Longispora fulva: one gene and its partner. Each later gene encodes a partner of the first gene's protein in a complex. Links are inferred from orthologs where the notes say so. Each region holds a gene or a part of one and is shown on either strand. Other genes may lie near its edges.

Region 1 (3,356 bases):
GCCGCAGGCCCCGCCCCGGTCAGACGCTCTCGCGGCGCACCGAGCCCCCCAGTCCCCCCGGCCTCTGCCCGTGGATCGTCACACCCGCAGGCAGAGCCACCTGCCGCACCATCCGGACCTCGTCGAAGCGCACCTCGCCCACCGCGAGGCCGTTGGGCACCACGCCGTACACCGTGAAGCCGCAGTCCTCGTAGAGCGCCACGGCGGCGTGGTTGTTGCCCCGCACCGACAGCAACGCCACCTCCACGCCGACGGCCGTCACCGCCTCGACCAGCCGGGTGACCATCCGCCGGCCCAGGCCCAGCCCGCGCGCGGCCGGGTGCGCCATGATCCGGGTCAGCAGGGCCGTGTGCCCCTGCGGGCCGGGGACCTCGCGGATCCACGCCCCCAGCGCCTCGATCCGGCCGTCGACCCGGCAGAGGAGCATGCCGGCCCGGCCCTGGGCGATCCGGTCGAGCAGGGAGTCGACCCAGGCGTCGACCTCGGCGCGGTCGGGGACCGCCAGAAAGCCGATGGCCCCGCCGGCGGCGACCACGTCCGACACCACCCGGTGGATCCCGGCCCGGACCGCCAGGTCACCGCCCGCCAGATGATCGCCCGCCTCGACATCGTCCGCGTCGGAGTCGCCGCGAGGTCCCGGCCGACGCGGCACGGCGAGCCACTCCTCACTGACCCGCCCGACCACGTCCGCCGCGCCTTCCCCCGGCCCCTCCGCGCCGGTCACACCCCCGCCGCGTCGAGCTGCCGCAGCTCCTTCTTCAACTCCTTGATCTCGTCCCGGATCCGCGCGGCCACCTCGAACTGCAGCTCGCGCGCCGCCCCGAGCATCTGCTCGTTGAGCTGCCCGATCAGGTCGGCCAGATCGGCCCGGGCCATCCCCGGCTCCGCCGCCGTCGTGCTCCGGATCCGTCCGCTACCCGGCGAACCCGGCACCGGCGACTTGCCCCGGGACAGCTGACGACCGCCGCCGACCAGCGCCGCGTCCGTCTCCTCGGCCTCCCGGTAGATGCCCTCGAGGACGTCGCGGATCTGCTTGCGCAGCGGCTGCGGGTCCACCCCGTGCGCCTCGTTGTACGCGATCTGCTTCGCACGCCGGCGGTCCGTCTCGTCCAGCGCCTGGGCCATCGACGGCGTGATCTTGTCCGCGTACATGTGCACCTGGCCGGACACGTTACGCGCGGCCCGCCCGATGGTCTGGATCAGCGACGTCGCCGAGCGCAGGAAGCCCTCCTTGTCGGCGTCCAGGATCGCGACCAGGGACACCTCCGGCAGGTCCAGGCCCTCACGGAGCAGGTTGATGCCGACGAGCACGTCGTAGTCGCCCTTGCGCAGCTCGCGGAGCAGCTCGACCCGGCGAAGGGTGTCGACCTCCGAGTGCAGATACCGCACCCGGATGTCGTGTTCGAGCAGGTAGTCGGTGAGGTCCTCGGCCATCTTCTTCGTGAGCGTCGTGACCAGCACCCGCTCGTCGCGCTCCGAGCGGACCCGGATCTCGTGCATCAGGTCGTCGATCTGGCCCTTGGTCGGCTTGATCACCACCTCGGGGTCGATCAGGCCGGTCGGCCGGATGACCTGCTCGACGAACTCGCCCTCCGTCTTGCGCAGCTCCCACGGGCCGGGGGTCGCCGACAGGTACACCGCCTGGCCGACCCGCTCGGTGAACTCGTCGAACCGCAGCGGCCGGTTGTCCATCGCCGACGGCAGCCGGAAACCGTGGTCGACCAGGGAACGTTTCCGGGAGGCGTCCCCCTCGTACATCCCGCCGATCTGGGGGATCGTCACGTGCGACTCGTCGATGACCGTGAGGAAGTCCGCCGGGAAGTAGTCGAGCAGGCAGTGCGGCGGGCTGCCGCCGTCACGGCCGTCGATGTGCCGGGAGTAGTTCTCGATGCCGGAGCAGAAGCCGACCTGGCGCATCATCTCCAGGTCGTACGTCGTGCGCATCCGCAGCCGCTGGGCCTCCAGCAGCTTGCCCTGCCGGTCCAGCTCGGCGAGGCGCTCGGCGAGCTCCACCTCGATCTGGCCTATCGCGCGCTCCATCCGCTCCGGGCCGGCCGCGTAGTGGGTCGCCGGGAACACCACCATCGAGTCGACCTCGCGGACCACGTCGCCGGTCAGCGGGTGCAGGTAGGACAGCTTCTCGACCTCGTCGCCGAAGAGCTCGATCCGTAGCGCCAGCTCCTCGTACGCCGGAATGATCTCGATCGTGTCCCCGCGCACCCGGAAGGTGCCCCGGACGAACGCCACGTCGTTCCGCGTGTACTGGATGTCGACGAGCCGACGCAGGAACGTGTCCCGGTCCAGCTCCTCGCCCATCTTCACGACGGCGGCCCGCTCCAGGTACTCCTCCGGCGTGCCCAGGCCGTAGATCGCGCTCACGGTGGCCACCACGATCACGTCCCGGCGGCTGAGCAGACTCTTCGTGGTCGAGTGCCGCAGCCGCTCGACCTCCTCGTTGACCGAGGAGTCCTTCTCGATGTACGTGTCCGACTGGGCGATGTACGCCTCGGGCTGGTAGTAGTCGTAGTAGCTGACGAAATACTCGACAGCGTTGTGCGGCATCAGCTCGCGGAACTCCGTCGCCAGCTGCGCGGCCAGGGTCTTGTTCGGGGCGAGCACCAGCGCTGGGCGCTGCAGCTCCTCGATCAACCACGCCGTCGTGGCGCTCTTGCCCGTGCCCGTGGCGCCCAACAGCACCGAATGCTCCTCGCCGCGCCGCACCCTGGCGGCCAGCTCGGCGATCGCGGTCGGCTGGTCACCAGCCGGCTTGTACTCACTCACAACCTCGAAACGGCCCGATGCCCGGGGGATGTCCAGCGCCATAGAACCCACCGTACGCGCCAGGTACGACAACCCCGATTTACGATGCGCCAACAAGGCCCAAAAGCATTGTGCCCCCAAGATCCCGGGGCTAGCCTCGATCGTGCAGCAGGCGGTGGCGGCCTTTCCCGGCGGATGACCTCGGTCAGAGCCCCGGGCACCGGTCGCAGCTCCCGACCCCACACGTCGGTGAGCGCATCGGGCGTCGGTCGACCTCGTGTCGCCCGGGGTCGTCGAGCCTGCCAAAAGGGAGAGCTTTGCCCCACCCGGCAAAGCTCTCCTCTTTTGGTGGGTGGGGCCCGCTGAGGGCGACGATGCGTGCGTTGTCGGCACGCCTGAATACAACACCGGTATTCAGGCGCACCTCCGCCTTCGCCTCCCCGCCCTCAGCGGGCCAAGACGTTGAGATCACAATCCCTTTTTTGGTTACGAATGTGGTGCTAGCCGGTCGCGGCGGTCGGGGCCCAGCCTGTGGTCGCCGCCCACTTCTCCGCCAGGGCGCCAGCCTCGTCGAACCAGGGCTCCTTGGCGTCCGC
Region 2 (3,011 bases), 1.1 Mb from region 1 along the record:
CAGCACGGCCGCGTACACGATCGACGCGTACAGCGCCGTGCCGGAGTACTGCCGGAGCGCCCCGTCGTCGACGGCGCGGATCGCGAGCGCGACGGCCAGGAACCCGGCGCCGGACCCCACGGCCGCCACCCTGGCCCATCTCGGTGTCATGCCCAGAGGCTAGGCGCACCGACGACGGCAGCCGGAAGCCTCGCACCAGATCGAACCAGGCCCGCCACAGGTCCTCCACACCTCCGGAAGCGCCCGCCTCACCGGCCCGCGCAGCCCCGGCCACGGCCGCACCGTCCCGGTCAGGGCAGCAAAGCCCCGGCCAGGCCAGCGGCACAACCACGATGGTCGGGGAACCCGGTCAGAGCTTGGCGACCGGAGCGTGCCGGAGCATCAGCCACAGGGTCTGGTTACCGAAGTCGATCTGGGCCCGGGCCTTCGCCCCCATGCCCTCCACGGCCAGCACCCGCCCCAGCCCGTACTTGTCGTGGTTGACCCGGTCCCCCGGCACCAGGTTCGGCACCTTCGCCAGGTCACTGGCCGACTTGAGCATCCCGGAGTCGAGCCCGAGCCGGGCTGCGATCCCGCGCGCCCCGGTGGATCCCGAGCCCCCGCCGCTCACCGTCACCCCGGCGCCGATCCCGATCCCGGTGGTGCCCGTGCCGTACTCCCAGCGCAGCAGGTCCGGCGGCAACTCCTCCAGGAACCGCGACGCCGGGTTGTACTGCGGCTGCCCCCACGCGCTGCGGGTCACCGCACGCGACAGGTACAGCCGCTGGCGGGCCCGGGTGATGCCCACGTAGGCGAGCCGGCGCTCCTCTTCGAGTTCCTTGGGCTCGCCGAGCGCCCGCATGTGCGGGAACACTCCGTCCTCCAGGCCGGTGAGGAACACGACGGGGAACTCCAGGCCCTTGGCGGTGTGCAGGGTCATCAGGGTGACCACGCCGGCGTCGTCGGTGTCGGACGGGATCTGGTCTGCGTCGGCGACGAGCGCGACCTGCTCCAGGAACCCGGCGAGCGTGGCGGCGACCACCGGCCCGCCGGCGTCGGCGTCGACGTCCTCCTGCAGTGCCTCGACCCGTTCCGTGTACTCCCGGGCCACGCTCACCAGCTCCTGCAGGTTCTCCACCCGCCCGGCGTCCTGGTGGTCCTCGCTGTTCTCCAGCTCCTCCAGGTACCCGGTGCGCGACAGCACCGCCTCCAGCACCTCCTCCGGGGGCGCGACCTCGGCGAGGGCCCGCAGCTCGTCCATCAGGTCGACGAAGCCGGCGATGGCGTTGGCGGACCGGGCTGCGATGCCGGGCGCCTCACCGGCGCGGTGCAGGGCCGCGCCGAAGGAGATCCGGTCCCGGAAGGACAGTGCCTCCACGCACGCCTCGGCCCGGTCGCCGATGCCGCGCTTGGGGGTGTTCAGGATCCGCCGGATGCTGACCAGGTCGTCGGGGTTGGCGATCGCGCGCAGGTAGGCCAGCGCGTCGCGGACCTCCTTGCGCTCGTAGAAGCGGACGCCGCCGACGACCTTGTAGGGCAGGCCGACGCGGATGAACACCTCCTCGAACACCCGGGACTGGGCGTTGGTCCGGTAGAACAGCGCGATGTCGGCGGGGCGGACCTCCTTGGTGTCCACGAGCCGGTCGATCTCGCGGGACACCCAGCTGGCCTCGTCGTGTTCGGTGTCGGCGACGAACCCGACGATCTGCTCGCCGTCGCCGGCGTCGCTCCACAGCCGCTTGGCCCGGCGGTCGGAGTTGCGGGAGATGACGGCGTTGGCTGCCGACAGGATGGTCTGGGTGGACCGGTAGTTCTGCTCGAGCAGGATGGTCCTGGCCTGCGGGTAGTCCCGCTCGAACTCCAGGATGTTGCGGATCGTCGCGCCCCGGAAGGCGTAGATGGACTGGTCGGCGTCACCGACGACGCACAGCTCGCCGGTGTCCCCCACCAACTCCCTCACCAGGGTGTACTGCGCGATGTTCGTGTCCTGGTACTCGTCCACCAGCACGTGCCGGAACCGCCGCCGGTAGTGCTCGGCCACGTCCGGGAACGCCTGGAGCAGGTGCACCGTGGTCATGATGATGTCGTCGAAGTCCAGGGCGTGCGCCTCGCGCAGCCGGCGCTGGTACAGCGCGTACACCTCGGCCAGGGTGCGCTGCGCCGGGCCCTCGGCCTTCGTCGAGAAGTCCTCCGGGTCGACCAGCTCGTTCTTCAGGTTGCTGATCTGGGCGGCCAGGCCCCGGGCCGGGTAGCGCTTCGGGTCGAGGTCCAGCTCGCGGGCCACGAGGGTGACCAGGCGGCGGGAGTCGTCGGCGTCGTAGATCGAGAAGGTGGACTTGAGGCCGGCGTGGACGTGCTCGGCGCGCAGGATCCGCACGCAGGCCGAGTGGAACGTCGACACCCACATCATCCTGGCCCGGCCGCCGACCAGGTGCGCGACCCGCTCCTTGAGCTCGCCGGCCGCCTTGTTGGTGAAGGTGATGGCCAGGATCTCGCCGGGCTGCACCCCCCGGTTGGCCAGCAGGTAGGCGATCCGGTGGGTGAGGACCCGGGTCTTGCCGGAGCCGGCCCCGGCGACGATCAGCAGCGGCGTGCCGGCGTGCTCCACCGCCGCACGTTGCTGGTCGTTGAGTCCGTCGAGCAGGGGCGAGGTGTCAAACAACGTGTCCATCGCCTCGAAGTCTAGGCCTCGCCCCTGACAAATCACTCGACGGCTTCCAGCCCCCTCCGGTACACGTCGATCGCCTCGGCCTCCCGACCAACGGCCCGCAGCAGATCGCCCAGCTCACGCGCCACGGTGCAGGCCTCCAGCCCGACGGAAGCGCCCAGGGCGGCCCCCAGCTCGCGTTCGGCCCCGGACAGGTCGCCGGAGTCGCGCGCGATCAGGCCCTTGATCCGGTACGCCACGGCCGGCTCAGCCTCCGCGGCCACCCCGAGCGCCTCGCCGGTCCGGCCGGTCCGCCAGAGCGCCTCGGCGAGTTCCCCCGCGACGGCGGCGCCGAGCAGTTCCCTGGCCTCGGTGAGTTCGGTGA

What was found. Proteins that work in one complex are often made in the same cells at the same time.
Region 2: the proteins of uvrB (region 1) and pcrA are in contact, whole or in part, in a crystal structure (PDB 7EGT), measured with the Thermus thermophilus proteins. The link is inferred for Longispora fulva from one-to-one orthologs. Residues at the interface, in WP_096411307.1 of Thermus thermophilus: Glu23, Leu25, Arg26, Asp27, Gly28, Glu29, Arg30, Phe31, Arg55, Glu326, Asp327, Phe328, Glu379, Ser382, Gln383, His398, Gly400, Arg401; in WP_096412145.1 of Thermus thermophilus: His654, Arg656, Phe657, Gln666, Asp668, Glu669, Lys680, Arg681, Leu682, Ser683, Lys685, Tyr686, Ala687.

The regions. Positions count from the first base shown.
Region 1 is NZ_JADOUF010000001.1:7,966,633-7,969,988, reverse strand. What follows is about bases 273-3,192. They hold uvrB (excinuclease ABC subunit UvrB), read right to left. Parts: upstream 2,824-3,192; coding sequence 721-2,823; downstream 273-720. Other genes in these bases: IW245_RS42505 (GNAT family N-acetyltransferase), read right to left, coding at 273-724. Also shown: more of IW245_RS42505, read right to left, coding at 20-272; coaE (dephospho-CoA kinase), read right to left, coding at 3,261-3,356. UniProt on the Escherichia coli protein: The UvrABC repair system catalyzes the recognition and processing of DNA lesions. A damage recognition complex composed of 2 UvrA and 2 UvrB subunits scans DNA for abnormalities.
Region 2 is NZ_JADOUF010000001.1:6,846,371-6,849,381, reverse strand. It holds pcrA (DNA helicase PcrA), read right to left. Parts: upstream 2,651-3,011; coding sequence 350-2,650; downstream 1-349. Other genes in the region: IW245_RS31450 (helix-turn-helix domain-containing protein), read right to left, coding at 2,683-3,011; IW245_RS31460 (ribosomal maturation YjgA family protein), read right to left, coding at 1-150. UniProt on the Escherichia coli protein: A helicase with DNA-dependent ATPase activity. Unwinds DNA duplexes with 3'-5' polarity. Translocates on single-stranded DNA with 3'-5' polarity. Initiates unwinding more efficiently from a nicked substrate than double-stranded DNA.